2 linked regions of the Limosilactobacillus reuteri genome follow. The protein of the gene in region 1 interacts with the protein of each later gene in a pairwise test. Links are inferred from orthologs where the notes say so. Each region holds a gene or a part of one and is shown in the gene's direction. Other genes may lie near its edges.

Region 1 (15,623 bases):
CAATTAAGGGGTTAGAAAATGCAGAAATGATGCGTCCTGGATATGCAATTGAATACGATGTAGTTGCGCCGTACCAACTTCACCCAACCTTGGAAACCAAGATCATTAAGAATCTCTATACTGCAGGCCAAACAAACGGTTCTTCAGGTTATGAAGAAGCAGCGGGGCAAGGATTAATTGCAGGGATTAATGCAGGATTACGGGCACAAGGCAAGGAACCATTTGTCCTTAAGCGTTCGGATGCATATATTGGTGTGATGATCGACGACCTAGTAACAAAGGGAACGAAAGAACCTTACCGTTTACTTACAAGTCGGGCAGAATATCGGCTAATTTTACGTCATGATAATGCTGATTTCCGGTTAATGGAAATGGGTCATAATGTTGGCTTAGTTAGTGATGAGCGGCTTGCTAAAATGGAAGAGAAGAAGCGCCAAGTCGCAGCTGAAATCAAACGATTAGAAGAAATTAAGCTCAAGCCAAGCGATGATAAGGTTAACGAATTTATTGAAGCGCACGGGGATAATCGCTTAAAAGATGGAATTGCGGCAGCTGACCTCTTGAAGCGACCATACTTCGATTATCAAACGTTGGCCGAATTCATTCCAGCACCAGAACAGGAACTTGATCGTCATGTGATTGAGCAGGTTGAAATTCAATTGAAATATGCTGGTTACATCAAGAAAGAGGAAGTTAAGGTTGAACGGATGAAACGGATGGAAGCTAAACGGATTCCAGATGATATCGATTATGGTGATATTGATGGTCTAGCAACTGAAGGACGTCAAAAGCTTGAAAAGATTCGTCCAGAAACTTTAGCCCAAGCTTCACGAATTAGTGGAGTTAACCCCGCTGATATTGCAATCTTGAGTGTTTACGTCCGTCAGGGGAAGTTTTCCAAGAAGGATCGTAAATAAATGGCAAATAGCGAGAATGATACGATTGCAGCAATTTCGACACCGGTTGGTGAAGGTGGAATTTCCATTATCCGAATTAGTGGGGATGATGCGGTGAAAGTTGCTCAACGGATCTACAAAGGAAAAGATCTCGCCAAAGTAGCAACTCATACCATTAACTATGGTCATATTGTTGACCCTGATACGGATCAGGAAGTTGATGAAGTGATGGTTTCAGTAATGCGCGCGCCTCACACTTATACGCGTGAAGACGTGATTGAAATTAACTGTCACGGGGGATTGTTAGCAACTAACCGTATTCTGCAATTGGTACTGAGCTTTGGCGCCCGGATGGCAGAACCAGGTGAATTTACTAAACGAGCCTTCTTAAATGGTCGTCTCGATTTATCCCAATCAGAAGCAGTAATGGATCTAATTCGTGCAAAGACAGATAAGTCGATGAAGGTTGCATTAAACCAACTTGATGGTGATTTGTCGCGGTTAATTCGTAATTTACGACAAGACATTTTGGATGTATTAGCACAGGTAGAGGTTAATATTGATTATCCAGAATATGATGCTGTTGAAGAAATGACGACGAAACTCTTAAAAGAAAAAGCAGAGGACATTCAACAACGAATCCAAGGCCTTCTTAAAACAGCTAAGCAAGGAAAGGTTTTGCGAGATGGTTTAGCAACGGCTATCATCGGGCAGCCAAATGTTGGTAAATCAAGCTTATTGAATTCCTTACTTCACGAAGACAAGGCAATCGTTACAAACGTTGCTGGGACAACCCGGGACGTAATTGAAGAATATGTCAATGTCAACGGGGTGCCATTGAAGTTAATTGATACAGCAGGAATCCGCGATACAAATGACCAAGTTGAAAAGATCGGGGTAGAGCGGAGTCGCAAAGCTTTGGGCGCCGCTGACTTAGTACTTCTCTTGATTGATAGTTCAAATGAATTAACTGACGAGGATCGCCAATTACTTGAAGCAACCAAGGATAAGCAGCGGATCATCATCTTAAATAAGACGGATCTTCCACGCAAGGTTGATTTAGAGGAATTGAAATCACTAGCTGGCAAGAGTGCTGTTATTGAAACTTCAATCGTTAATCATGAAGGAATGGATCAACTTGGTGAACAGATTGGTCACATGTTCTTCAACAAGGGGATTGAAAGCAACCAGAATAATGTAATGGTTACAAATGCTCGGCACATTGGCTTACTTCACCAAGCTAATGATGCTTTAAGCGATGTCTTAAAAGGAATTAATGATGGAATGCCGGTAGACCTGGTTCAAATTGATATGACCCGGTGTTGGGAATTATTAGGTGAAATTACTGGGGATAGTTACCAAGATGAGTTGCTTGACCAGTTATTTAGTCAATTCTGTTTAGGAAAGTAGATGGCAGTTTTTACTGGAACAACAATTGAAGAAGCAAAAGAAAAGGCCCGTACACAATTGAAGCCAACTGTTAATCAAACGATTGAATTTGCGGTTCTTCAACAGCCGCAGCACGGTTTTCTGGGAATTGGACGACGCCAAGCGCAAGTGGATGCAGTAATAAAAGATAAAGAAATTGCGATGCTCTCACTGGAAGAGAAAGATGAGCAACCGGCAAAAGAGCCAGAACAAAAGCCTGCAAGCTTAAATTCCGCTGAAGATGAGCTCGATCCTGCTGAAATCAAGCGGCGGCAACAAGCCAATCTTAAAAAGGTTCAAGTAACTAGTAAAGAATTGGTTGAGTATCTAAGGACAGTATTTAAGGAATTAGGTATTGCTGTTGAACCGCGGATTATTAATTTAGAAGCTCATGATCTCAAAATTAATCTCCAAACTGAGGAAAATGGACGGGTGATCGGTAAGCACGGTTGCCGGATCAACGCGATGGAACAGCTTAGTAATATATTCATGGATTATCATGGAGCGGCAAAAGTAAATGTTGAACTTGATACTTCCAATTATCGTGAACGGCGTCAAGAAGCAGTTCACAACCTAGCGCAAAAGGCGGCGATGGAAGTAGTTGCAAGTGGGAAAGCAGTTTTTATGGACCCGATGCCCGCCCGCGAACGGAAACAAATTCACCATGAACTTGAGAATAATCACCACGTAAAAACATACTCCCACGGTCGGGAACCTTACCGGAGTATCGTGATTGCGCCTAAGGACTAAATGAGCTTGACCCTATTTTTAGCTGCTTGCTCCAATAAGCCAATTACTAGTCATAGTACTGGTATCTGGGACCACTACATTATCTATAACTGTTCACAATTTATCATTTGGTTATCAAAGCACTTTGGCGGATATGGAATGGGGATCATTATCTTTACGATCATCATCCGGATCATCTTACTGCCATTGATGTTCTACCAAACAAAGACCATGATGAAGACGCAAGAACTTGCTCCTCAATTAAAGGCAATTCAGAAAAAGTACTCATCACGTGATCGCGAGTCAATGCAAAAGATGCAAATGGAGACGCAGAAGCTCTATAAAGAAGCAGGAGTTAATCCATGGGCTTCGATGCTTCCGTTACTGGTTCAGTTACCAGTTATGTGGGCTCTTTATCAAGCAATCTGGCGGACCTCAGCCTTACGGAATGGAACTTTCTTGTGGCTTCAGTTAGGTCACCCGGACCCATACTACATTATGCCTATTCTAGCGGCATTATTTACATTTATTAGTTCATGGTTATCCATGGCTTCAATGCCCGAAAAAAACTCAATGACAACTACAATGACGTGGTTTATGCCGATTATGGTATTCTTCATGGCATTAGGATTCTCTTCAGCTATTACCTTATACTGGGTAGTAACAAATGCCTTCCAAGTTGTCCAAACGCTTATCATCCAGAATCCATTTAAGATTCGTCGTGAACGTGAAGAAAAGCAACGGGCTGAGAAAGCAAAACGTCGCAAGATTGAAAAAGCAAAACGTCGCGCTTACCAAAGTCGGCGGAAATAAATGAGAAAATCATATCGCGTAAAAAAGGAAAGTGAGTTTCAACGGGTTTTTGAAACCCATAATTCCGTGGCCAACCACAAATTTGTCGTATATCAAATGGAAAAACCAGGACAAAAACATTTTCGTGTCGGTATTTCTGTTGGAAAAAAGATTGGAAATGCTGTGCATCGTAATTGGGTTAAGCGGCGTATTCGTCAAACATTATTAGAGGTGAAACCGCAATTACGGTCTGATGTTGATTTCTTGGTTATTGCTCGGTCAGCGGCAGATGGTTTATCAATGGCAGAAACAAAGAAAAACCTAGTGCACGTTTTAAAGCGAGCACATTTGTTAGATGAAAAAAGTGAGGATTAGATGAAGCGCACGTTTCAACCAAAGAAGCGTCACCGTGCACGTGTCCATGGCTTCCGTAAGCGCATGAGCACCAGTAACGGCCGTAAGGTATTAGCACGTCGGCGTCAAAAGGGCAGAAAAGTATTATCTGCATAAATGAATTTACACAACGCTGTGGATTATTTTGCTAATTTTGTTAATAATCAAAAAAATTTAAATAAAAATTCGCCGTTTATTAATTTCGGTAAGTGTGTTATACTACCAAAGTATGTTTGATTGACTGAGCTCGATTCTCTGTGGGAAGCGATCCAAAATTCATTTCGTCAGGATACCACTCCGGTTACCTTTGACACTTTGATTGCTCCGGCAAAAGCAATTTCTCTCTCTCAAAATCAACTGGAAATCGAGGTGCCCACTCCGGTGCACCGCGATTTTTGGCGCAAAAATTTAAATACACAGCTTAAAGAATTCGCTCAACATGAATTGGGACGTAATATTGAGCCGCATTATATTTTAGAGGGAGAATTTACCTATACAAATAAAAAAACAGAAGATGATCCAACTCCTTCTTTTGAGATGGACACTCCTCTTAATCCTCATTACAACTTTGGAACATTCGTTGTTGGAGAAGGAAATAAAATGGCACACGCTGCAGCATTTGCCGTTGCCGAAAGTCCGGGCAGCCTTTACAACCCGCTCTTTATTTATGGGGGGGTTGGTTTAGGAAAAACCCACTTAATGGAAGCGATCGGTAACCATATGCTTCAAGTTAATCCAAATTCGCGTGTCAAATATGTGACGAGTGAGGATTTTACCAACGATTATATTAATGCTATTCGTAATAATACGACTGAACAATTAAGAGAAGAATATCGTAACCTTGATCTCCTATTAATTGATGATATTCAATTTTTAGCCAACAAAGAGGGAACACAGCTAGAATTTTTCAATACTTTTAATGCCCTTCATGATCGCAAAAAACAAATTGTTATGACATCTGATCGGATTCCAAATGAGATTCCCGAACTGCAAGACCGGCTTGTATCACGTTTCAGATGGGGACTTACTGTCGAAATTACTCCTCCTGACTTAGAGACGAGAATTGCCATCTTGCGGAGTAAAGTTGAGGAAGATCATATTGATATTGGAAACGACACCCTTAATTATATCGCTGGCCAAATCGATACAAACATTCGTGAACTAGAAGGAGCCTTAACAAAGGTTCAAGCATTTGCTAATTTAAGCGGTGAGCGAATCACGCCAAGCTTAGCATCTCAAGCATTAAAGGGACTTCACCGCATAGCCAAAAACGAAATATCAATCGCTACAATTCAAAAACAAGTCGCTGATTTTTATAATATAACTCAAGGAGATATCCTTGGTAAAAAGCGAGTTAAACAAATTGTTATGCCTCGCCAAATCGCTATGTATCTTTCTCGAGAACTCACCGATTCCTCGTTGCCAAAAATCGGCAACGAATTCGGCGGCAAAGACCATACCACCGTTTTACATGCTATCGATAAAATCGAGGCAGAACTAAAAAAGGATACTGACTTACAAAACGATATTACAAAATTAAAAGCTAAACTACGATCATAAATGAATTTTACAATTAACCGATCTGCATTCATTAGTCAACTAAATAATGTCTTACGTGCCATTTCATCTAAAACCACAATTCCAATTCTTACTGGATTAAAGATGGTCATAAACGAAGACAACATTGTGTTAACTGGTAGCAATTCTGACATCACTATTGAAAGTGTTATTAATGCTAATGATGCTGAGAACGATTTAACAATTGAAGCCACTGGCGCTATTGTATTACCAGCCCGCTTCTTCAGTGATATTGTTAAAAAGCTGCCAGACAAAAAAGTAACTATTGAAGTTACAAGTGGTTTTCAAGCAGATATTACTTCCGGTTCAGCTAAGTTTCAAATTAATGGCCAAGATGCTGAAAACTTTCCTCATTTACCAGAAATTGAAACTAACAAATCAGTAACCCTTCCTAACGACATCCTTAAAGAAGTAATTCGTCAAACTGTTATTGCGGTATCTAAGCAAGAAAGTCGCCCAATCCTTGCCGGGGTGCATATGACGTTAAAAGATGGCGTCCTAACAGCTGTTGCAACAGATAGTCATCGACTTGCACAACGGAAAGTGGTCCTCGAAAACATCGATAACAGCATAGATTTTGATGTGATTATTCCTGGAAAGAGCATGGAAGAACTTTCTGGAATGATTAGCGATGTCCATGAAGATGTACAAATGCAAGTAACCGAAAATCAAGTATTGTTTATTTTTGGTAATACTCATTTCTATTCGCGATTACTAGAAGGGAACTATCCTGAAACAAGCCAGTTAATTCCACAAACTGCTGATACAACAGTTGAACTAGAAGCTGGGACATTTCTATCATCAATTGAGCGTGCTTCGCTTTTATCTCATGAAAGCCGTAATGATGTGGTTAAGTTAAGTCTAAAGCCATCAGAAAGTCTTGTCCGAATTAGTGGTGATTCTCCAGATATCGGTACCGTTGAAGAAAAGGTAGTCACGTCTGCTCTTGATGGTAATGATCTTGAAATCTCGTTCAATCCTAACTACATGAAAGATGCTTTGCGTTCTTTTGGTCAGGCAACGATCAAGATTTCATTTACTTCACCATTGCGACCATTTACCTTGGTGCCAACAGAAGATCAAGAAAACTTTGTCCACTTAATTACACCAGTACGGACATTCTAAATGGAAGAAAAGTCAGTGTTGATTGATAGTCCATTTATTACACTCGGCCAGTTACTCAAAGAAGAGGGGATTATTCCTACTGGCGGAGCAGCTAAATGGTTTCTAAAAGAAAATACTGTATTAGTAAATGATGAGCCAGATGATCGGCGAGGACGCAAATTATATCCCGAAGATAAGATTCAAATTCCTGACCACCAATTACTTGTTATTAAGAGTAAGTAGATGATTCTGACGGAATTGCATTTACATCACTTTCGAAATTATCAGGATCTAACCGTTCACTTCAACCCTGGAGTGAACGTTTTAATTGGTCATAATGCACAGGGTAAAACGAATATGCTAGAGGCAATCTATGTTCTTTCCCTGACCAAGAGTCATCGAACAAGTAATGACCATGAACTTATTAATTGGCAAGAAAAATCAGCTCTAATAAGTGGCACAGTAGAGAAAAGTATTGGCAAGATTCCACTTGAATTACAATTCTCAAGTAAAGGAAAAAAGGCAAAGGTAAATCATTTAGAACAAGCGCGATTATCACAGTATGTTGGTCAACTAAATGCAATATTATTTGCTCCTGAGGACTTGTCGTTGGTAAAAGGGTCCCCAGCTTTACGGCGCCACTTTATGGATCGAGAATTTAGCCAGATGAGTAGCAAGTATCTCTACAATGCAGGCCAATACCGCACACTCTTACGACAAAAAAACAAATATTTAAAGCAACTAAAATATAAGCAACAAACTGATCGCGTCCTTTTAGGAGTCCTATCTGATCAGCTTGCTGCTTTTGGTGCGGAAGTAATTATTGCCCGTCAACATTTTTTAAAGCACCTTGAAGGATGGGCAGCTGATTTACATCAAGAGATTTCACTGAATAAGGAATCATTACAGCTTGAATACGTTAATCAATTAAAGGTTAATGATGAGACTACTGCTGAAGAGGCTTATCAGGCCCTTTTTAAATTATATCAAGACAACGAACAGCGTGAAATTGAGCAGGGGACAACAATTTACGGCCCCCATCGTGATGATATCCGCTTTCTGGTAAATGATAAAAATGTACAGGCTTTTGGATCGCAAGGACAACAGCGAACGACAGCACTATCAGTAAAGCTAGCAGAGATTGATTTGATGAAAGAGCAAACAGGCGAGTATCCATTATTATTATTGGACGATGTGTTATCGGAACTAGATACAATTCGACAAACACACCTGTTAACAGCCATTCAGAATAAAGTTCAAACATTTTTGACGACAACTAGTTTGAGTGATGTTGCTCGCCAGCTAATTAATGAACCCACGATTTTTGAAATTGAGCACGGCACTTTGAATAAGGAGGAAGTAAAGTGAGTGAGCAACGAACAACAAAAAGAAACCAAGATGGAATTGGCTAGCGAATACGATGCTAGTCAAATTCAGGTTTTAAAGGGATTGGATGCAGTTCGAAAGCGTCCCGGAATGTACATTGGTTCCACTTCAGCCCAGGGACTTCATCACCTTGTTTGGGAAATTGTCGATAACGGAATTGATGAAGCCTTAGCAGGATTCTGTGATGAAATTAATGTTGTAGTTAATCCAGATAACAGTATTACTGTTAAGGATAATGGTCGTGGAATTCCAGTTGATACGCAAAAAGAAACTGGAAAGTCAGCCTTAGAAACGGTCTTTACTGTTCTGCACGCCGGAGGAAAATTTGGCGGCGGCGGATATAAGGTTTCTGGAGGTCTTCACGGGGTAGGGGCTTCTGTTGTAAATGCCTTATCTACTGAATTAGATGTTAAAGTTGCTCGTCAAGGTAAACGTTACTACATGGATTTTGATCATGGTCATGTTAAGTCTGCAATGAAGGTAATTGAAGAAGGACTTCCAGAAACTGAGCATGGTACAACCGTTCACTTTAAGCCGGATCCAGAAATTTTCCGTGAAACAACGACTTACAATATTAAAACTTTAACTGATCGTTTAAGAGAGTTAGCTTTCTTAAATAAGGGACTTAAAATCACGATCGAAGACTTACGAGAAATAGATCATGAACGGAAAGAATTCCATTATGAAGGTGGTATTCGTCATTATGTTGAATACCTTAATGAAGATCAAAATGTTTTATTTGATCCACCAATTTACGTGGAAGGTAAAGAAAATGATATTACTGTTGAAGTTTCCTTACAATATACAGATTCATATCGTAGCAACTTACTAACTTTTACTAACAATATTCATACTTATGAAGGTGGAACTCATGAGACCGGATTTAAGATGGCTCTTACACGCGTTATTAATGACTACGGCCACAAAGCAGGTATTTTAAAGTCGAATGAGACCTTATCAGGAGATGACGTACGGGAAGGTTTAACTGCTGTTGTCTCCATTAAGCACCCTGATCCGCAATTCGAGGGACAGACTAAGACTAAGTTAGGAAATTCAGATGCACGAACAGCGACTGACCATGTCTTTGCGGCAACATTTAACCGGTTCTTATTAGAACACCCAGACGAAGCGCGGCAAATTATTGAAAAAGGTCAACTCGCTTCCAAAGCAAGAGTGGCTGCTAAACGGGCACGGGAAGTTACTCGTAAAAAGAGTGGTCTTGAAATTAGCAATTTGCCAGGTAAGTTAGCTGATAACACGAGTAAGGATCCTGAAATTTCAGAATTATTTATTGTCGAAGGGGATTCTGCCGGTGGATCAGCAAAGCAGGGACGTTCGCGACTCACCCAGGCAATCCTTCCAATTCGAGGAAAGATCTTGAATGTTGAAAAAGCAACCCTTGATCGAGTTCTAGCTAATGACGAAATTCGTTCTCTATTTACCGCTCTTGGAACAGGTTTTGGAGATGACTTTGATATTACAAAGGCTAATTACCATAAATTGATTATCATGACTGATGCGGATGTCGATGGTGCCCACATTCGGACATTACTGTTAACCTTGTTCTACCGCTTTATGAAACCAATGATTACGCATGGGTATGTTTATATTGCCCAACCGCCGCTATATCAAGTTCGGCAAGGTAAATTTGTAAAATACATTGACTCTGATGAAGAACTAGAGCAGGTTGTAAGCTCACTGCAGCCAAGTCCTAAGCCAGTTATTCAACGTTACAAAGGGCTAGGTGAAATGGATGCTGAGCAATTATGGGAAACAACAATGGACCCAGAAAATCGGCACCTATTACGAGTAAAACTAGACGACGCAGAACAGGCTGATAAGATTTTCCCAATGCTAATGGGAACCAAGGTCGGACCACGGCGCGACTTTATTGAGCAAAATGCTAAGTTCGTTGAAAACCTTGACCTGTAATTGGCTGAACAAGATATGCCTAATCGGATCACGGATGTAAATCTTACGAGTCAGATGAAAAACTCATTCTTGGATTATGCAATGAGTGTTATTGTTTCACGTGCGCTTCCAGACGTCCGTGATGGATTAAAACCGGTACAACGCCGGATTCTATATGGAATGAATGAATTAGGGGTTACTCCCGATAAGCCTTACAAGAAGTCAGCCCGGATTGTCGGGGATGTAATGGGTAAGTTCCACCCACATGGTGACTCTTCAATTTATGAAGGACTTGTGCGGATGGCTCAAGACTTTAGTTATCGTTACATGCTTGTTGATGGTCACGGTAACTTCGGGTCAGTTGATGGTGATGGAGCGGCCGCCATGCGTTATACCGAAGCAAAGATGAGCAAAATTGCAGTTGAAATGCTTCGGGATATCAATAAAAATACCGTTGATTTCCATGATAACTATGATGGTACTGAAAAAGAACCGGATGTATTACCAGCTCGTTTTCCTAATTTATTAGTTAACGGTGCCTCAGGGATTGCCGTGGGGATGGCTACTAATATTCCAACCCATAATTTAGGTGAGGTTATTAATGGCCTGCATATGTTAATGAATAACCCTGATATTACAACGGAAGGACTAATGAAGGCTATTCCTGGTCCCGACTTTCCAACTGGTGGAGTAGTAATGGGTAAGTCCGGTATTCGTAAAGCTTATGAAACCGGTCGGGGAACTATTATTGTTCGAGCAAAAGTTGATATTGAAGAACAGAAGAATGGTAAGCAACGGATCATTGTTCACGAAATTCCATACATGGTTAATAAGGCAAAGTTAATTGAACGAATTGCTGAATTAGCTCGGAATAAAGATATTGATGGAATTACTGATGTTAACGATGAAACTGACCGTGACGGAATGCGAATCGTAATTGATGTTCGTCGTGATGCCAGTGCTGAAGTTATCTTGAATAATCTTTACAAGATGACCTTGATGCAAACAACTTTTAACTTCAATATGCTAGCAATTGTTAATGGGGCTCCAAAGATTTTAAGCTTGAAACAAATCTTGCAATATTATCTGGAACACCAGGAATCAGTTGTACGGCGGCGAACGGAATTTGAATTAAAGAAAGCCCAGAATCGTGCGCACATTGTTGCCGGATTGCGGATCGCTTTAGACCATATTGATGAGATAATTAATATTATTCGTAATTCACAAACAAGTGAAGTAGCGAAAAATGAGTTGATGAATAATTATGGTTTATCAGATCGACAGGCTCAAGCTATCCTCGATATGCGGTTAGTTCGGTTGACCGGTCTAGAACGGGAAAAGATAGAGGATGAATACCAAAAATTAATGGCAGCAATTGCTGATTACAAGGATATTCTTGCTCATCGTGAACGGATCAATCAAATCATTTATGACGAATTGATGGAAATTCAAAAACGTTTTGGAGATGAACGGCGGACTGAACTTCAAGTTGGTGATATTACCAATATTGAAGATGAAGACTTAATTGAAGAAGAAGATATTATCGTTGCCTTGACCCACAATGGATACATTAAACGTCTTCCAGTTGATGAATTTAAGTCTCAGCATCGTGGGGGTCGTGGTGTTAAGGGAATGGGAGTTCATAAAGATGATTTTATTGAACAACTAATTTCTAGCTCAACTCATGATATGTTGCTCTTCTTTACTAATTCAGGAAAAGTATACTCAATGAAAGGGTATGAAGTTCCTGAATATGGTCGGGCTGCGCAGGGAATTCCAATTATTAACCTGCTTGGAATTAATAATAAAGAGAAGATTAGCGCTGTTATCAATGTTTCACATGAAACTAACGATGATGATAAATACCTCTTCTTTATTACTAAGCTAGGAACAGTTAAACGGACAGCAGTAACAGAGTTTAAGAATATTCGAAGTAATGGATTAAAGGCGCTTAATCTCCATGAAAACGATGAATTGATTGATGTAGAAGTTATTAGTGAAGATCAGCCAATGATTATTGGTACTCATAATGGATATGCTCTTAGCTTTAAATCATCAGTTGTTCGGTCAATGGGGCGAAGCGCGGCTGGAGTTCGTGGGATTCGTTTACGAGATGAAGACTACGTAATTGGCGCTGCCCCTCTTAATTCTGATAGCAAGGTACTTGTAATTAGTGAAAATGGTTTTGGAAAGCAAACTCCTGCTTCTGAATACCCAATCAAAGGCCGGGGCGGATTAGGAGTTAAGACAGTTAATGTTACTGTAAAGAATGGCCCGCTGGTTGGTTTAACGACTGTCAATGGTGATGAAGATATCATGTTAGTGACCGACCAGGGAGTAATTATTCGTTTTGGCATTGAAAGTGTATCGCAAACTGGACGATCTGCGGTTGGTGTTCACTTAATTAAGATGGATAATGGTGCCCGTGTTGCTACGATTGCAAAGGTGGATAAAGAAGTCGATGAGGAGACTGAAGAAGTAACTAATAATTCCTCACAAGAAGAAAATTAAATGGAAACACGCAAATATGAAATTACTTACATCATTCGTCCTGATATCGAAGAATCTGCAAAGAGCGAATTGGTAGACCGATTCGACAAGATCTTGGCGGACAATGGTGCAACTATCGCTGACTCAAAGGATTGGTCAACTCGTCGTTTTGCTTACCCAATCGCTAAGTACACTGAAGGTACTTACCACGTGGTAAACTTAACTACTGATTCAGACCAAGCTTTAAACGAATTTGATCGTTTAGCTAAGTTCAGTGATGATATCCTACGTCACATGATTGTTAAGCTTGATGCTTAAATGCTTAATCGTGCAGTCTTAACTGGGCGTTTAACAAGAGATCCCGAGTTGCGGTACACAACCAGCGGGACGGCTGTTGTTTCATTTACGTTAGCTGTTGATCGGCAATTCCGAAACCAAAATGGTGATCGTGATGCTGACTTTATCAATTGCGTTATTTGGCGTAAATCCGCTGAAAACTTTAGTAACTTTACGCATAAGGGTTCACTTGTTGGAATTGAAGGGCGTATTCAAACCCGGAATTATGAAAACCAACAGGGTAACCGTGTATATGTTACCGAAGTTGTTGTAGATAACTTTGCATTGTTAGAACCTCGTCAAAATGGTGGTATGAACCAATCAGGCGTTCAACAGCCATTTAACAATACCCAACAATCGTTTGGTGCTCAGGCTCCACAATATGGCAGTCAACCACAACCTGGAAATAATGCTCCTCAAAGTAATCCGTCACCAAGTATGGACAATGGTTTCGATCCCAATCAAAATGCTGGCAACCAGTTCCCTGGAAGTAGTGATGATGGTGGTCAATCCATTGATTTAGCTGATGACGAATTACCATTCTAAATGGCACAACAACGTCGGGGCGGACGTCGTCGTCGTAAGGTCGACTTCATCGCCGCAAACCACATCGAATACATCGATTACAAAGACACTGATTTATTACGTCGGTTCATTTCTGAACGTGGTAAGATCTTACCACGTCGGGTTACTGGTACCAGTGCTAAAAACCAACGTAAGTTAACTATCGCTATCAAGCGTGCACGGATCATGGGTCTTTTGCCATTCGTTGCAGAAGACTAGATGAAACTAAATAAATATATTGATCATACTTTACTAAGTCCCGAAGCAACAGAAGCACAAGTAGAAAAAGTTATTAAGCAAGCAATTGATAATCATTTTCATACTGTTATGATTAATCCATACTGGGTTGCTAAAACTCATAAAGCATTAGAAGAAACTGATGTAGTAACAGCAACTGTTATTGGTTTTCCTCTTGGAGCCACTACAACTGCAACAAAAGTTTTTGAAACTGAGTAAATGGTTATGAATATTGGCGAAATGAAAGGCAAAAATTATGCTAAAGTAGCTGATGATATTAAGACAGTTGTTAAAGTTGCTCATAATGCCAATAAGGTTGCAAAGGTAATTATTGAAACAGCTTTGCTAACTGATGATGAAATCACTAAGGCATCTAAGATTGTTGCTGATGCAGGTGCTGACTTTGTAAAAACATCAACAGGTTTCTCAACCCGTGGAGCAGCAGTTCATGATGCTGAATTAATGTCAGCAGCTACTAAAGAAACTCCCACTGAAGTAAAGGCTTCTGGTGGTATTCATACAACCGAAGAAGCAGAAGCAATGATTAATGCTGGAGCTACAAAGTTGGGCGTTAGCCATAGTATGCAAGTTATTGGTAAAGAATAGGTGGATAGTAAGCAACAAATTAAACAGGCCGTCCAGGTTAGTAAACTTTACTATTTAGATGGCGTTACCCAAGCAGAAATCGGAAAAAAACTAAATTTATCGCGACCAACAATTTCTCGATTACTTCAATTTGCACGCGAGAAAAATATTGTCAAAATTTCAATAAATGATCCCCTTAGCAATATTGAAGATCTGCAGCACCAATTAAAAGAAAAGTATCAACTAAAGGATGTCATTATTAGTACTCCAGAAAGCAATGAAACGGCTGAAATTTTATCATCTTTAGGTAAGGCCACGGCTCGTTACCTTGATAAAAAAGTTAAGGATAATGATGTTATTGGTGTTAGTTGGGGAAGGACACTGGTCAGCGTAGCACGTCAATTGATACCAAATGACCGTAAAAATGTTCAGGTGGTCTATTTTAAAGGAACAGTGGCGAACTCTACTCATAATAATTATGTTGTAGAGGTTACTAAATGTTTTAATAAATGCTACCATACCCAGGCGCAGATTCTTCCGCTTCCTTTAATTTTTGAAAATAAGCAAATTAAAGAGATGGTGATAAAAGATAAATTTATTAACGAGATTTTAGATACTGGTAAGCGGACAAGCGTGGCACTTTTTACGGTAGAAACGACGGAACAAGATGCAACGCTATTTGAACTAGGTTATTTTAATGATCAGCAAATTAAAACCTTGCAAGAGAAAGCAGCCGGGGACCTTGTTTCTCGCTTTATTGATGAACGCGGGAAAATCGTTGATGACCAGTTAAATGATCGCACAGTTGCTATTGCTTTAGATGATCTAAAACAAGCTCGGGAATCAGTTCTTATCGCTGGTGGAATGAATAAGTTAAAAGCAATCAAAGCGGCCTTAGCTGGAAAATATGCAAATGTATTAGTAACCGATTCACTTGTGGCTCAACACCTATTATAGATGCGAAAAATTTTCAGTCGTGAGAACTGGGAGTTTTATTTTGAACACCCAGCCGTCCGCTGGAATGTCTGCTATATAGTGCTTTTAACAATCATTGGGCTTATTTTAGGGTTTATGGATAACTGGATTATTGGACTAATTGTTTTAGTAATCGCAGTTATTGGTGGAGCTATTAGTATTCGGCGGTTAAGAAAATTATTAGTCGATGCTCATGAATATTTAAATGAATTAACGTAT
Region 2 (15,734 bases), 290 kb from region 1 along the record:
TCCAGATTACTTATCAGGAGCAGCATTAGGAGAAGTTAATTTTGAAACAGTACCATTATTAGCAGAAAATAATTTCTTGCCAGACTTAGAGGCAATTCCTGAAGAGGTGGCGCAACGTGCTAAATTCTTCTATCTTAACTATCCTAATAATCCAACGGGTGCTGTAGCTACTCCCGAGTTTTATCGAAAATTAGTTGCGTGGGCCAAAAAGTACCATGTGGGCATTATTAGTGACTTTGCCTATGGCGCAATTGGCTTTGACGGTCAAGCTCCAGTTAGCTTTATGGAAACACCAGGCGCTAAAGATGTGGGAATTGAATTTTATACCTTTTCTAAGACATTCAACATGGCAGGGTGGCGAATCGCATTTGCGGTTGGTAATGCAGATATTATTGAAGCCTTAAACTTAATTCAAGATCACCTATTCGTTAGTCTTTTTCCTGCCTTACAGGAAGCTGCTATTGATGCTTTAACGCTGCCACAACGTGATGATGCAATTGCCGAAATTGTAGGTTGTTATGAAGAAAGACGGAATGCTTTTATTAATGCGGCCGAAAAAATTGGCTGGCATGCATTTATTCCCCAGGGTACTTTCTATGCTTGGATGCCGGTTCCAAAGGATTATACCAGTGAAAGCTTTGCAGATTTGTTATTGGACAAAGCTGGCGTGGCAGTAGCACCAGGCAATGGCTTTGGCAAGCACGGTGAAGGTTATGTGCGGATTGGCCTTTTGATTGAGCCAGCACGACTGACGGAGGCCGTTGAGCGGATTGCTAAATTGAATTTATTTAGTTAAATGAAACGCAAAATTGCATTAGCTCAACTTGATATTCAATTAGGAAATCCTGCCGAAAATTATCAAAAAGCTAAACAAGCAATTGAAGAAGCTGCTAGTCACCATGCAGATATCGTTGTCTTGCCGGAGATGTGGAATACTGGCTATGCCTTAGATCAATTAGCAGACTTGGCAGATGAAAACGGTCAAAAGACACAAAAATTTCTTAGTGAGTTAGCGTTAGAAAATCAAATTAACATTGTCGGTGGTTCAGTAGCGGTGAGATGTGGACAATCTTTTTTCAATACAACCTATGTTTATGATCAAAAGGGAAATCTAATTAGCAGTTACGAGAAGGTGCATTTATTTGGACTAATGAATGAAGACCGATATCTAAAAGCCGGGCAAAAAGAAAATCACTTTGAATTAGCTGGGGTTCCGAGTGCAAGTTTTATTTGTTATGATTTGCGATTCCCCGAATGGATTAGAACAGTCGCTCGTTATGGAACTGATATCTTATATTTTTCGGCAGAATGGCCAAGCAAACGGATTAAACAATGGAAAATAATGCTTCAGTCACGGGCAATTGAAAATCAAGCCTTTGTAGTCGCGGTCAATCGTGTTGGGACGGATTTAGAGAATAGCTTTAATGGTCATTCGTTAGTAATAGATCCGCTTGGGCAGATTATCCATGATGCAGGAGAAGTTGAACAAGTAAGTTATGCAGAAATTGACTTAGCGCAGTTAGCACAGGTTCGGGGGCCGATTCCGGTGTTTAAGGATCGCCGACCAAGTCTTTATCATTGAATGACTCATAAAATACAAAAAGTAGTTGTTAAGATTGGTACGAGTAGCCTTGTTCTTCCTAATGGAAAAATTAATTTACGAACAATCGACCAACTTTCATTTGTCCTTGCGACATTAAACAATCAAGGATACCAACTTATTCTTGTTTCCTCGGGAGCAATTGGCGTTGGTCTTGCAAGTTTGGGATTAACAGATCGTCCCGCCGAAATAGCACAACAGCAAGCCTTAGCATCTATCGGTCAGGCTGCTTTAATGCGAATCTATTCGCAACGATTTTTAGACTATCAAACGCACGTCGCCCAACTTCTCCTTACCCGTGATGTGCTCACTTATCCCGTCAGTCGCCAGCATACGCTTAATACAATTAATGCTTTACTTCAGCAAAATGTGATTCCAATCGTTAACGAAAATGACCCCGTGTCAGTTGATGAGCTTGATCATTACACTACTTTCAGTGACAATGATGAACTCTCTTCCCAGGTAGCTATTGCCATTGACGCTGACGAGTTAATCATTCTTTCGGATATCGATGCCCTTTATGACAAAGATCCGCATAAATTTCCTGACGCACAAATCATTAAAGAAGTTCCATTCCTAACGACGGAAATAGAGAACGTCGCAAGCGGTAGCAGCACTAGGTTTGGAACAGGAGGAATGGTAACTAAATTACGGGCAGCTGCCACAATGATGCAAGCAGGTAAACAAATGATTTTATGCAATGGTCGTGACCCTAAAATTCTTTTTGATATTTTTGATGGTCATACTATTGGTACTCATTTTGGAAAATAGATGAACCAAGATTTAATTACAATTGGAAAAAGAGCCCAAATCGCTGCAAACAAACTAGCTTTAATGAACACTGCCACCAAAAATAAGGCATTGCTTCAATTGGCAGATGATTTAATCAAAAATAAAAACCAAATTATCGCTGCCAACCAACAAGACTTGGTCGCCGCTACCCAGATGCCAACTAAATTTACAGATCGTTTAATGGTCAATTCCCAACGTATCGCAGACATGGCTAATGGTCTCCGAACAATCGCCGACTTGAACGATCCCACTTCCCAAATCGATAAGGGATGGATTACCAAAGATGGGTTGCAAATCCTTCAACGGCGCGTACCATTAGGGGTAATTGGCATTATCTTTGAAGCACGACCAAACGTAGCTGTAGACGCGACCGGCCTCACATTCAAGAGTGGCAATGCAGTTATTCTACGGGGCGGAAAAGAAGCTATCCAGACTAATACTGCCTTAGTAAAAATTCTTCGTGAATCATTACAAAGTCAACATTTACCGGTCGATGCGGTTCAGCTTATTACCGACACTAGTCATGCGATTGCTGATGAAATGATGAATCTCACTGACTACATTGATGTCTTGATTCCACGAGGCGGCCAGGCCCTTATTCAGCGGGTTGTAACAACAGCTACGGTTCCAGTTATCGAAACTGGTGCGGGTAATTGCCACATTTATATTGATAAGGATGCTGACCTAACAATGGCGACCAATATTACTGTAAATGCAAAAGTACAACGGCCTTCTGTATGCAATGCCGCTGAAAAATTACTTATCCACCGCGATATTGCCGCTGAATTTCTTCCTGTTATTGCCAAAGCTTTAATGGAACATGGCGTCCAATTACGCGGTGATGAAATGGCGTGCCAATTAGTATCAACTATCCGTCCCGTTACTGAGGAAGATTGGGAGACAGAATATAATGATTTAATTATGGCCGTAAAAATTGTTGATTCCCTTGATGATGCAATTAACCATATTAATCACCATAGTACTCACCATTCAGAATCAATTATTACAAACAACATTACCCGGGGACGCTACTTCCAACAAGCCATTAATTCTGCCTGTGTTTATGTTAATGCCTCTACGCGGTTTACTGATGGGGGAGAATTTGGCTTTGGCGCTGAAATTGGTATCAGTACCCAAAAACTCCACGCCCGGGGACCAATGGGATTACAACAATTAACAACAATCAAATATGAAATTACCGGTAATGGGCAAGTTCGGAAATAAATGAAAATTACAATTATTGGTGTCGGAAATATGGGAAGCGCAATTATGAAGGGATTAAGTCGTACGCAAAATTTTACCCTCAGTGCGATGAACCCTGTTAATTCACGTGTTACAAGCCTTGCTAAGAAGCTCGGGTTTAAACTCGTTAATACAAACAGTGAAGTAGTTAACCTTACACCCGATATCGTAATTTTGACTACCCCGGCCCCTATTACAACCGTAGTCGCTAAAGAATTAGCCGTCCTTAACGATCACACTATTTTTATCTCTGCCGCTGCTGGAATTACTCACGAAGACTTAGCCAAAGTGCTTCCGAATAAAGAAATTGTTAATATTATTCCCAACACACCAGTTGAAGTTAATGCCGGCACAATTGGTCTTGCCTTGCCAACCGGAATTTCTGCTGAAGCAATTTCAAAAGTAATGACTGTTTTAGATAGTCTTGGTGATGTCATCAAAGTTCCAGAACGACAACTAGATATAATTGGTGTTATCGGCGGCTGTGGCCCTGCATTTGTTGATGTGATGATGGACGCAATGAGCGATGCCGCCGTCAAGCATGGCCTCGATCGTCAAACTGCATATGAAGTTATTGCTAGTATGGTAAAAGGTACGGGGACACTAGCCTATGATAGCAAGCTTGCTCCAGCATTATTACGTGATCAAGTAACATCACCAGCAGGTACAACAATCAAAGGCGTGGAAGCATTGGAGAAAAATGGTTTCCGTTACGCCATGATGGATGCCGTTGACAAAGCAAATGGTGAATCATAAATGACAGAACGCACATTAACCTTAGCGTTTGAATCAAGCTGTGATGAAACAAGTGTTGCCGTAATTGAAAATGGAACTAAAATCCTTTCCAATATTGTTGCAACGCAAATCGATAGCCATCAACGTTTTGGTGGAGTAGTACCAGAAGTAGCTAGTCGACATCATATTGAACAAATTACCAAGTGTACAAATGAAGCTTTAGAGCAAGCGGCTGTAGGCTATGATGACCTAGATGCTGTTGCAGTAACATACGGTCCAGGATTAGTCGGGTCATTATTAATTGGTGTGACAGCAGCAAAGGCCATCGCATGGGCTCATAACCTTCCGTTAATTCCGGTTAACCACATGGCAGGTCATATCTATGCTGCACGCTATGTTGGGGAATTCAAATATCCACAAATGGCATTGTTAGTTTCCGGTGGACATACGGAATTAGTTTATATGCCATCTGAACATGAATACCAAATTATCGGTGAAACACGTGATGATGCTGCCGGTGAAGCTTATGATAAAATTGGTCGCGTGTTGGGAGTCAATTACCCGGCAGGAAAAACGATTGATGAATGGGCGGCTAAGGGTAAGGACACTTTTAATTTCCCACGAGCAATGGAAAAAGAAGATAATTATGACTTTAGCTTTAGTGGGCTGAAGAGCGCCTTCATCAATACAGTTCATAATGCAGACCAACGTGGAGAAAAATTAGATAAATATGATCTTGCAGCCAGTTTCCAACAAAGTGTCATTGACGTGCTTGCCGAAAAAACAATGCGGGCGTTAGATGATTACCCAGTAAAGCAACTGATTTTAGCTGGTGGGGTCGCTGCAAATCATGGTCTCCGTGCTCGTTTAGATCATGACATGAAGAAATCTCATCCTGATGTACCGATGCTGCAAGCACCGTTGAAATTATGTGGTGATAATGCTGCAATGATTGGGGCTGCTGGTTATGTTAACTACAAGCATGGCGACCGTGCAGGATTAGATTTGAATGCAGTACCGGGATTAATGTTCGATCGAATTCAGAATAAATAAATGTTCGAGAAGTTTAAAGAATGGTTTATCAATACGACCAATCCTACTAAACGACCGATCCTTGAATTTACACGACGAATAGTAATGATATCTGGTCATCAATACATGGTCCGGATGGCAAAGGAACAAGATATTCAAACCTTGGTAGAAATTGAAGAAAGAATCTATGGAAAAGCACCATGGAGTTATGCTGCTTTCCGCATTGAACTCCAACGGCCGTGTGATCGACTATATTTAGTTGTTGAGGATGACCAGCAGATTGTTGGCTTTATGGGAACAGCCATTGATTGGTACCATTATGATTTGCATATTACGAATATTGGCATTACACCAAGTTACCAAAATAAAGGAATTGGAACGTATCTTATTTCAACTGCCAAAAACTATGCCCGGCACTTAAAATTACATTCGCTGAGTTTAGAAGTACGAGTGTATAACGTATCAGCTCGTCGCTTATATGAAAGTTTAGGCTTTCGTAATCAGCATATTAAACCACGTTATTACTTAGATAATCACGAAGATGCCGTGGATATGCAAGCAAACTTACTTAGGTAGATGAAGATTCTAGCCGTCGATACATCCAACCACCCAATGAGCGTAGCGTTGGTTGAAGATGAGCAATTGTTGGCAACGACAACCCTTAATATGGTTCGCAATCATAGTATTTATTTAATGCCGGCAATTAGTAAGTTATTTAAGTTAGTTCAGTGGCAGCCAACAGATATTGATCGGGTAGTGGTTGCACAGGGACCAGGATCTTATACAGGAGTACGAATTGCAGTTACAACCGCTAAAGTATTGGCTGATACAGAAAAGATTGACTTAATTGGCGTATCAAGTTTAGCAGTATTAGCACGTAATGTAGTTCCAACATCATCAGCAATTATTGTTCCTTTCTTTGATGCACGACGAGGAAATGTATTTGCTGGTGCTTACCAGTGGGAAAATGGCGAGTTAGTAAATAAAATAGAAGATCAACATCTAGGGATTGATGTTTTGCTTAATCAACTTGCAAAATTAGATCAACAAGTTGTTTTGGTAGGTCATATGACTGATAAAATTCAAGCCAAATATGATCAATTACCAGCTAATGTGACCCTTTTGCCACGATCTTATAGTATTCCGTCAACTTATCAATTAGCTCTTGCAGGTAAAATGAAGGAACCAGTTAAAGAGATTGACCCTTTTGTTCCGCATTATTTACGAATTACTGAAGCAGAGGCTAATTGGCAAAAACTTCATCCTGGAGAAAAAAGAAAAAATTATGTTCGAGAAGTTTAAATGTCAATTTTAGTTGCTGGTGGTGCCGGATATATCGGTTCCCATATGGTAAAAGATCTTATTGAAAATGGTGAAGATGTAGTAGTGGCTGATAACTTATCGACGGGTCACCGGGATGCGATTAATCCCAAGGCTAAGTTTTATGAGGGTGACATTCGTGATCGTCAATTCTTAGATAAGATTTTTGACAATGAAGATATTACTGCAGTTGTTCACTTTGCTGCTTTCTCAATTGTACCTGAATCAATGAGTAAGCCATTGAAGTACTTTGATAACAATACTGGCGGAATGATTACTTTGCTTGAAGCAATGCATGATCATGATATTAAGTATATTGTCTTCAGTTCAACCGCTGCTACTTATGGGGTTCCAGAACACATGCCAATTAAGGAAACGGACCCACAAAACCCAATTAACCCATATGGCTTGAGTAAGTTAATGATGGAAGAAATGATGGCTTGGGCTGATAAAGCTTACGGTATTAAGTTTGTTGCCCTTCGTTACTTTAATGTTGCCGGGGCTGCCACTGATGGTACGATCGGTGAAGATCACGGTCCAGAAACGCACTTAGTTCCAATCATTCTTCAAGTTGCGCAAGGCAAGCGTGATGAATTGAGTATCTTTGGGGATGACTACAACACACCAGATGGTACCAATGTTCGTGACTATGTCCATGTTATGGATTTAGCAGATGCTCATATTCTTGCTATTAAGTACCTTAAGGAAGGTAACAAGAGTAATGCCTTTAACCTTGGTTCATCCACTGGCTTCTCTAACAAGCAAATGCTAGAAGCAGCTCGAGAAGTTACTGGTAAACCTATTCCAGCTAAAATGGCACCACGCCGTCCAGGAGATCCAGATTCATTAGTTGCTGCTAGTGATAAGGCTCGTAATGTTCTTGGATGGAGTCCTAAGTATGATGATGTTCACGACATTATTGCAACTGCTTGGAAGTGGCATTCAACTCATCCAAAGGGTTATGATGATCGCGACTAAATGAGCAATGAGCAGTACCTTGCAATTCTTGATTTAGGTTCAAATTCAGTTCGGCTTAAAATAACAAAAATTCAAGATAACGGGAGCTTTGAAACGGTTCAATATGAAAAAAGATATGTTCGCCTCGCTTCTAATATGGGGCCAGAAAAAATGTTGAAGTCAGCTCCTGTAAAGCGGACTATTGATGCCCTAAAAGAATTTCGAACAATTTGTGATCGATACCGTAATAAGAAATTGACAATTATTGCGGTGGCGACTGCTGCGGTTCGTCAAGCACAAAATCAACTGCAATTTCTTGAAAAGGTCAAGCAAGAAACGGGCTTTGAAATTCATGTAATTAGTGGAGAACGAGAAGCATATCTTGACTATGTTGGTGTTAATCAGACTCTTCCAATTGATAAGGGAATAATTGTTGATACTGGAGGAGCAAGTATGGAATTAATCTCGGTGAATAATGGGGAAGCAGAAGAAGCGATTAGTATTCCGATCGGTTCAGTTAGCATTTCGCAAACCTACCATCTTGAAGATCAAATTAATCCAGCTGATTTATTTGATGCCATGATTAAAATTGATGAAGTTCTTTCTCAACAATTATGGCTAAATCGGATGCGGGAGACAAAAATTGTGGCACTCGGGGGATGTAACCGTGCATTAGCAAAGGTATATCGGTGGCAACAAGCTCTTAATCCTAATGAAGCCAGACCAGTTCATGGGCTAACAATGCGTTCAGAAGAAGCCTTTTTGATTATGCGGCAGCTATTAGAAACGGATCGCCAGACGCGGGCAGGAATCCGTGGAATTACGAAAGTGCGAGCGGATGTAATTGTTGGAGGACTTCTCCCCCTTATCTCTCTTGTCCGGCAATTGTCAATTAATGAGATTTGCTTTAGTAATAGTGGATTAAGAGAAGGTTTATTATTTAAGTACCTTGAGCAGCAAATTAATTTTGATCAATTAAAATCCTCGCTATAAATGTATAAGGAGTTTTATAAGCCGCAGAATTATGTTAATCGAGAATTGAGTTGGATTGACTTTAATGGCCGAGTACTGGGAGAGGCAACTGATACTGCTAATCCTTTGTTAGAACGTGCTAACTTCTTGGGAATTACTCAAAGCAATGTTGATGAATTTTTTATGGTGCGGGTTGCATCGCTTCATAAGCTTGCTGCTGCCAATGTTACTACTACTGATGCGTCTGGTCTGACTCCAGAAGAGCAGTTGGATGCAGTAAATGAAAAAGAACACCGGATGGTTAAGCAACGGTATGAAGTTTATAATCAGCAAATCATCCCGGACCTTGCTAAAAATAATATTCATATTCTCCATGTCCCCAAACTTGACGAGAAGCAATATGAATTTATTCGTCGGTACTTTAATGATGAGCTGATGCCAGTTTTGACTCCCATGGCAGATGATGCCTCACGTCCTTTTCCTTTTATCTCCAATAATTCTTTAAATATTGCTGTTCAGCTACGGCGTCAAATCCGTTCAACAAGTGAACCAGTTGCAGAGGAAATTCTAGAGGGAGATCAAGAAGTTCATCGTCCACAAATGGAACCACATGATGATCGTCAAGAAGCAGATATCAAATTTGCAACAGTCCGTGTTCCAGAAATTTATAAGCGGTTAGTTCGGTTACCAGAAGAAAATAGCTTCATTTTGATTGATGAAATCATTACTGAATTTCTGAGCGCGCTTTTTCCAGGATACGAGATCTTAGCTACAGCGTCATATCGAGTTATGCGGGATATGGACTTAGATGTGGCTGAAGAAGATACGTCTGATTTGCTCCGGGCAGTCAAACGGCAATTGCGGGAACGAGAGCATGGACAGGTGATGCGCCTAGAAGTTCCTGCTTCTATCGATGAATGGTTAAAAGATCAATTAATTGATAATCTGCATGTAAGTGAACGGTCACTGTATGAAGTAGATGGTCCCGTCGATTTAACTTTCTTAAAAAAATTATCGGGGATGGTTGATGGTCATGATGACTTGCGCTATCCACCATATAAGCCATACCTCAACCCAGCGTTAGATATGGATCATAATATTTTTTCTTCAATTCGCCAAAAGGATTACCTAATGCAGCATCCTTATGATAATTTTCAAGCCGTGGTCAACTTTATTCATCAAGCAGCCATTGATCCAGATGTTTTGGCAATCAAGATGACTCTTTATCGGGTCTCTGGTAATTCACCGATTATTAAGTATCTCGGAATGGCCGCGCAACAGGGTAAGCAAGTAACGGTTTTAGTTGAAGTTAAAGCGCGGTTTGATGAACAAAATAACGTTCGGTGGGCACAACGGCTTGAACAGATGGGGTGCCACGTTATTTACGGTTTAGTTGGCCTTAAAACGCACTGTAAAGTTGCTTTGGTTATCCGTCGCGATGAAGATGGGCTGCGGCGTTATATGCACCTAGGAACTGGGAACTATAATGATGTAACAGCTCATTTTTACACTGATATGGGATTATTTACTTGTGACCATGAGCTGGGCATCGATATGACAAACCTGTTTAATATGCTGTCAGGATTTGCACGACCAGCTTATTTCAATGAATTACGGGTATCTCCTGATGGGATTCGGACATTTATTAATGCCAAAATTGATGAGCAAATTGAAAATGCCAAAAATGGTAATCCTACGTTAATTCGGATGAAGATGAATTCCTTGTCTGACAAGCAAATCATTGCCCGCCTATACGCTGCTGCTGCTAGTGGAGTTAAGGTTGAGTTATTAATTCGAGGCATTACCTGTTTAAGGAACGATTTGCCAGAATTGCATGGGAATATTGAGGTTCATTCGATTATTGGGCGTTTCCTTGAACACTCCCGGATCTACTACTTTAAGAGTAATGGTCATGAGGAAGTCTACCTCGCAAGTGCCGATATGATGACGAGAAATCTTAATCGACGAGTTGAAGAATTGTATCCCGTTACCCAGCCAGACACAAAAGCTCATGCAATTCATATTTTTGACGTTATGTGGAAAGATAATGTCAAGGCTCGACGGTTAGTAGGAGATCATTACGAACGGATTGATCGTGGTGATGTCGCACCATTCAGTTCACAAGAATACTTTGTTAAACAAGCAATGAAATTGAATGCGCGTGAGAAAAAGGAGAAGAAAGCAAAAAAACATTTTTCTTCTGTTTTTGAAACTTTAACTCGCCATGTTCCCAATCTTCATTTAGATGAGCGAAAGGATGAGTAAGTGAAAAGATCTTTAACGGCGATTATTTACCTCGAACCCGATCAGGTTAATTTACGGATCATTGAGATACCTACTTTAAAAGTGATAAATAATGTTCGATCGGGCCTTCTAAATATCGGAAACGCTAAAGTTGCTAATTATTCGGAAAATATGACTGCAATTGTTAATAATATTGAAGGATTTAAGCAGATTATTAATGACTACCAGGCAACACCAGTTAAATTTTATGGCGATTTAGAAGACCTTGACCCAGTTGCAACTAGGTATGTGGCCGACCAGTTAGAAGTTCGGACAGGATTACAGATTGAATGGTTAAACAATAACCAGCTAATGGCACAGTCGATGAGTTACCTTTTAACCTTGCTACCAGATTTTGAAAAACTTAGTAAACACAATATGTATCTTCTAAGTATCGGTCTTAGCTCGACTACCTTAGCTTATTTTCACCATGGAAGCTTTGAACGGGCATGGGATATTGATCTTGGTAATGCAAAAATCAGTCAGTTGGTGGGGCGTCTCCGAAAAACTGCTACCAATCCAACTGAAATTATCCAAGATTATATCAGTAGTAAATTAGAATACTTAACACCAGAACTGACAAAGAAAAAGCATACAGTAATGATGGTGCAAAATGCCCTCTCACTCAATAAATTATTTTTGCCAAATGATCAGCAAATCGCGGAAGTTCCCCTAAATAAATTTCATGATGATTACCAAAAGATTTTATCGCCAGTAAAAGATGGCTTAATGAAAAATATTCAGATTGATGACCAACAATTTGAATTATTATTACCAAATTATTTAGTAACGGCGCGAACAGTGCGCTTAATTCAACCAGCAGGCCTTTACGTAACTGATATTTCAACGATGGATGGGATTTCCCATGGAATTGGGGTTGATAATCCTAAAACGAGACGGCAAATTAATGAAATGATCAGAACAGCTGCCGACAATATTTCTTCACGATACGGTGTTGATTCAGCTCATCGGGATTTTGTAACGCGCTTTTCACTCCAACTCTTTGATCAATTGCGCCCAATTCATCGTCTTGGTCAGCATGAGCGATTATTATTAGAAATTGCTAGTAGAATTGATGACATTGGTAATTTTATTAATCAACGGGGACACTACCGCCACTCTGCTTATATTATGGAGGCTAATCCTCTAATTGGGCTTTCAGATAAAGATAATCGGATTATTGCTGAAGTGGCGAGATATCATAGTGCAGAGTCTCCAGATATTAGTCAAGCTCATTACCGCCATCTCGATGATGAGATCCAGATGCCAGTAGCAAAATTAGCTGCTATTTTACGATTGGTGGATGCATTAGATGATTCGCGGCTGCAAAAAATTTCAAGTATTAGATTGAAGCTGGTAGGAGATAGCCGCTTAATCATTAAAGCAATAGCCAATGATGACCTTGTTCTTGAAAAGTGGTCTTTTAGTAAAAAATCACAACTATTTAAGGATGTATACGGAATTGAACCGGTCTTAACTGAGAGGAGCGATCATTAAATGGAGTTAAAGCAAGAAGCACAAACATTTGAAATGCCGCACTTACTAACATATTATGAGTGTGATGAAACAAGTCATCCAAGCCTAAGCATGATATTAAGTATGATTTCCATGGTATCCGATGAGCATAGTATGTCTTTAGGAATGGGAACCGAAGAAATACAATCTACTGGCGGTACATGGGTAGTAAGCGGCTATGAAGGATATCTTTCCGCAAATCAACCTTCTTTTGGCGAAACAGTTATTTTAGGAACCAAAGCTGTTTCCTATAACCGCTTTTTTGCTGTTCGTGATTTTTGGATAACGGATAAAGAACACCAGATTGAATATGCACGAATTAGGTCAATTTTTGTGTTTATGAATCTAAAGACACGGCGAATGCAATCAATTCCACTAGGTTTAATTGAACCATTTAATGCTCCTGTTGCGAAAAGAATTCCTCGTCTAAAGCGACCTCAAAAATTGGATGAAAATGGTTCGATAATAAAGAAAAATTATCAAGTTCGTTATTTTGACCTTGATGCTAATCACCATGTTAATAATGCGCGTTACTTTGATTGGCTTCTTGATCCTCTTGGCCGTGATTTTTTACGAGAGAATCAGATAAAAAGATTTAATTTGCAGTATCTTCAAGAGGTACGCAATGGGGAAATTGTGGAAAGCAAAGTTAATAAGCTCCAAATAAATGATGGAACGGTAACTTACCACCAGATTGGCGTTGATAAGCAAGTTGATGCAATTGCTGAGATAGAATGGTATTAAATGCAGCAAATTAGTAGTTTTAATGATCACCAATCAGGAAGTTTATACTTAGTTCCAACCCCAATTGGAAATTTAGATGATATGACTTTTCGTGCAATTAAAACCTTAAAAGAAGTGGATCTGATTGCTGCTGAAGATACGCGTCATACTCAGCAACTATTAAACCATTTTGATATATTAACCCGTCAAATTAGCTTTCATGAGCATAATACTGAACAACGTGTTCCGGAATTGATTGAGAAATTAAAAGCTGGTTATTCGATTGCCCAATGCAGTGATGCAGGGATGCCTTCGATTTCTGACCCCGGCAAGGAATTGGTAGCGGCGGCAGTTAGAGAAGGGTTGCCAGTAATCCCGCTTCCAGGAGCTAATGCAGGATTGACGGCTCTTATCGCTTCGGGGTTAGTTCCCCAGCCATTTTACTTCTTTGGCTTTTTAGGGCGTAAGCATCAGCAACAGGTAGCGGCGTTGGAGCAATTAAAAGAGCGTGAAGAAACGATGATCTTTTATGAAGCTCCACACCGCTTAAAAAAGACTTTAGCTACGATGGCGGAAGTTTTCGGTAATGAACGGCGAGTTGTTTTAGCACGGGAACTCACTAAACGCTATGAAGAGTTTACGCGGGGAACGCTTGCTGAAACAACTGCCTGGTTTGAAGATCATCAACCACGAGGAGAATTCGTTATTCTAGTAGCTGGGAATGAACACCCGACAGAGGAGACAGATAATGATATTGAATTACCATTAACAGAACAGGTTGATAAGGAAATCTTAAATGGTCTTTCCACTAATGCTGCGATTAAGCTGGTGGCAAAGAAAAATAATATAAAACGCCAGGAATTATATAAACAATATCATCAATTGTAGATGAGTGAAGAATATAGTTCAGATAATCTTTATGAACAATTTGCGCAGGTGATGAACCAGACCCAGGATTTAGTTAATAAAATGGAGCAGTTGCAGGCAAAAATTATTGCTATTTCTGAGGAAAATGTTGAACTTTCAATTGAAAATAAGCATTTGCGTCAGATGATTAAAGAAAAGCAATCACATCATAGTGAAAACCAATTATCTGGATCACGGCAAAATTTAAAAGAGCTTTACCAACAGGGTTTTCATGTTTGCAGTGAGTATTATGGTAAACGTCTTGAGCCTAATGAATCTTGTACTTTTTGTTTAGATGCAATATTCGGACATGAACAAGGAATGACAAAATAGTTGGCTGAACAGGGACAAACACGTGCAGAAAAATTACAACCAGCAATAATTACTCGTTTTCAAAAAATATTATTAAATAAAGAACTTGCTCATGCCTATCTGTTTGTTGGGCCAGGCGGTTCAGGAAAGATGTCAATTGCTCAATGGTTATCGTTACGGTTATTTTGTCTTCATCCCCAAGACAATAAACCAGACTTAACTTGTGCCGAGTGTCAGCGAATCCTGTCTGGGAACCATCCTGATATTGTCTATGCTGCTCCAGAAGGTCGCCAAATAAAGGTTGATGAGATTCGTCACTTAAAAGCAGAATTTTCTAAGAGTGCGGTAGAAGGCAATAAGAAAATTTTTATTATTAAAGATGCTGATAAAATGACAAATGGTGCAGCAAATAGTCTTCTTAAGTTTATTGAAGAACCGGGGACTGGCGTTTATATTTTTATGCTAACGACTAATAAAAGTGCTGTCTTACCAACAATCCGATCACGAACACAGGTGATTGAACTGCCACCATTAAAACGAGATGCATTGTTAACAGTTTTAACTGAACATAATATTCCATCATCTCAGCAACAGATTGCTGTTGGGATTACAGATTCCGTCGCAATGATTGAACAGTGGCAAGAAGATAATTGGTTTGAGAGTGCGATCAAAGGAGTCATTCAGTGGTATCAAGATACGACACGAAATGGGATGTTAGGCTTCGTTGATGTTCAGACAATTCTACAAAAAGTAGCTACCGACCGGGATAAACAACAAGTGATTTTGGACCTAATTACCTTAATCTGGCGTGATACGCTAATGGTAAATTCCGGAATTACAGTTGCCAACCGCCTTCACTTTAATAATATTTTAGGAGAAATGGGAGAAGTAGTTAGAAAATACTCTCCTCAACAATTGTTAGCGGCTAGTCAGTTAACTTTGGAAACTCGTCACATGTTAGAACAAAATATTAGCTTTCAAAATATTGTTGAACAATTGACGATTCGGCTTGTGCAGGTTTTAAGCATTAGTTAGATGAAAATGATTATTGCAATTGTTCAATCAAAAGATAGCAATCGTTTACGAAAAGCATTTAATAAAGCTGATATTCACGTTACTCAATTATCAACAACTGGTGGTTTCCTTCGTGAAGGAAATGCGACATTTTTAATTGGAATTGAAGATGAACGAGTTCAAGAAGTATTATCAGTAATTAAAAAGAATGCTGAGTCACGTGAACAATACGTTACATCGCAAATGCATATGGATGTTGAAGGAGGTTCAGCATTTCCTGTCAACGTAAAGATTGGTGGGGCAACTGTTTTTGTCTTACCAGTAGAAGACT

Evidence for each region.
Region 2: the proteins of dnaA (region 1) and HHK02_RS06230 interact in binary tests that used the Bacillus subtilis proteins (3 or more experiments, as listed by UniProt). The link is inferred for Limosilactobacillus reuteri from one-to-one orthologs.

What each region holds. Positions count from the first base shown.
Region 1 is NZ_CP059275.1:1,352,749-1,368,371, forward strand. What follows is about bases 3,749-6,636. They hold dnaA (chromosomal replication initiator protein DnaA), read left to right. Parts: upstream 3,749-4,475; coding sequence 4,476-5,798; downstream 5,799-6,636. Other genes in these bases: HHK02_RS07990 (YidC/Oxa1 family membrane protein insertase), read left to right, coding at 3,749-3,866; rnpA (ribonuclease P protein component), read left to right, coding at 3,867-4,220; rpmH (50S ribosomal protein L34), read left to right, coding at 4,221-4,355; dnaN (DNA polymerase III subunit beta), read left to right, coding at 5,799-6,636. Outside these bases: tRNA uridine-5-carboxymethylaminomethyl(34) synthesis enzyme MnmG, read left to right, coding at 1-917; tRNA uridine-5-carboxymethylaminomethyl(34) synthesis GTPase MnmE, read left to right, coding at 918-2,306; jag (RNA-binding cell elongation regulator Jag/EloR), read left to right, coding at 2,307-3,074; more of HHK02_RS07990, read left to right, coding at 3,075-3,748; more of dnaN, read left to right, coding at 6,637-6,941; S4 domain-containing protein YaaA, read left to right, coding at 6,942-7,163; DNA replication/repair protein RecF, read left to right, coding at 7,164-8,288; gyrB (DNA topoisomerase (ATP-hydrolyzing) subunit B), read left to right, coding at 8,319-10,238; gyrA (DNA gyrase subunit A), read left to right, coding at 10,239-12,728; rpsF (30S ribosomal protein S6), read left to right, coding at 12,729-13,025; ssb (single-stranded DNA-binding protein), read left to right, coding at 13,026-13,589; rpsR (30S ribosomal protein S18), read left to right, coding at 13,590-13,826; HHK02_RS08055 (sugar-binding transcriptional regulator), read left to right, coding at 14,451-15,386; HHK02_RS08060 (DHH family phosphoesterase), read left to right, coding at 15,387-15,623. UniProt on the Bacillus subtilis protein: Plays an essential role in the initiation and regulation of chromosomal replication. ATP-DnaA binds to the origin of replication (oriC) to initiate formation of the DNA replication initiation complex once per cell cycle.
Region 2 is NZ_CP059275.1:1,052,449-1,068,182, forward strand. What follows is about bases 12,736-15,734. They hold HHK02_RS06230 (DNA replication initiation control protein YabA), read left to right. Parts: upstream 12,736-14,059; coding sequence 14,060-14,410; downstream 14,411-15,734. Other genes in these bases: HHK02_RS06220 (acyl-[acyl-carrier-protein] thioesterase), read left to right, coding at 12,736-13,192; rsmI (16S rRNA (cytidine(1402)-2'-O)-methyltransferase), read left to right, coding at 13,193-14,059; holB (DNA polymerase III subunit delta'), read left to right, coding at 14,411-15,424; HHK02_RS06240 (cyclic-di-AMP receptor), read left to right, coding at 15,425-15,734. Also shown: HHK02_RS06160 (pyridoxal phosphate-dependent aminotransferase), read left to right, coding at 1-796; HHK02_RS06165 (carbon-nitrogen family hydrolase), read left to right, coding at 797-1,582; proB (glutamate 5-kinase), read left to right, coding at 1,583-2,371; HHK02_RS06175 (glutamate-5-semialdehyde dehydrogenase), read left to right, coding at 2,372-3,616; proC (pyrroline-5-carboxylate reductase), read left to right, coding at 3,617-4,390; tRNA (adenosine(37)-N6)-threonylcarbamoyltransferase complex transferase subunit TsaD, read left to right, coding at 4,391-5,422; rimI (ribosomal protein S18-alanine N-acetyltransferase), read left to right, coding at 5,423-5,977; tRNA (adenosine(37)-N6)-threonylcarbamoyltransferase complex dimerization subunit type 1 TsaB, read left to right, coding at 5,978-6,703; UDP-glucose 4-epimerase GalE, read left to right, coding at 6,704-7,699; HHK02_RS06205 (Ppx/GppA family phosphatase), read left to right, coding at 7,700-8,671; HHK02_RS06210 (RNA degradosome polyphosphate kinase), read left to right, coding at 8,672-10,915; HHK02_RS06215 (exopolyphosphatase), read left to right, coding at 10,916-12,430; more of HHK02_RS06220, read left to right, coding at 12,431-12,735. UniProt on the Bacillus subtilis protein: Involved in control of chromosome replication initiation. Inhibits the cooperative binding of DnaA to the oriC region. Thus negatively regulating initiation of chromosome replication.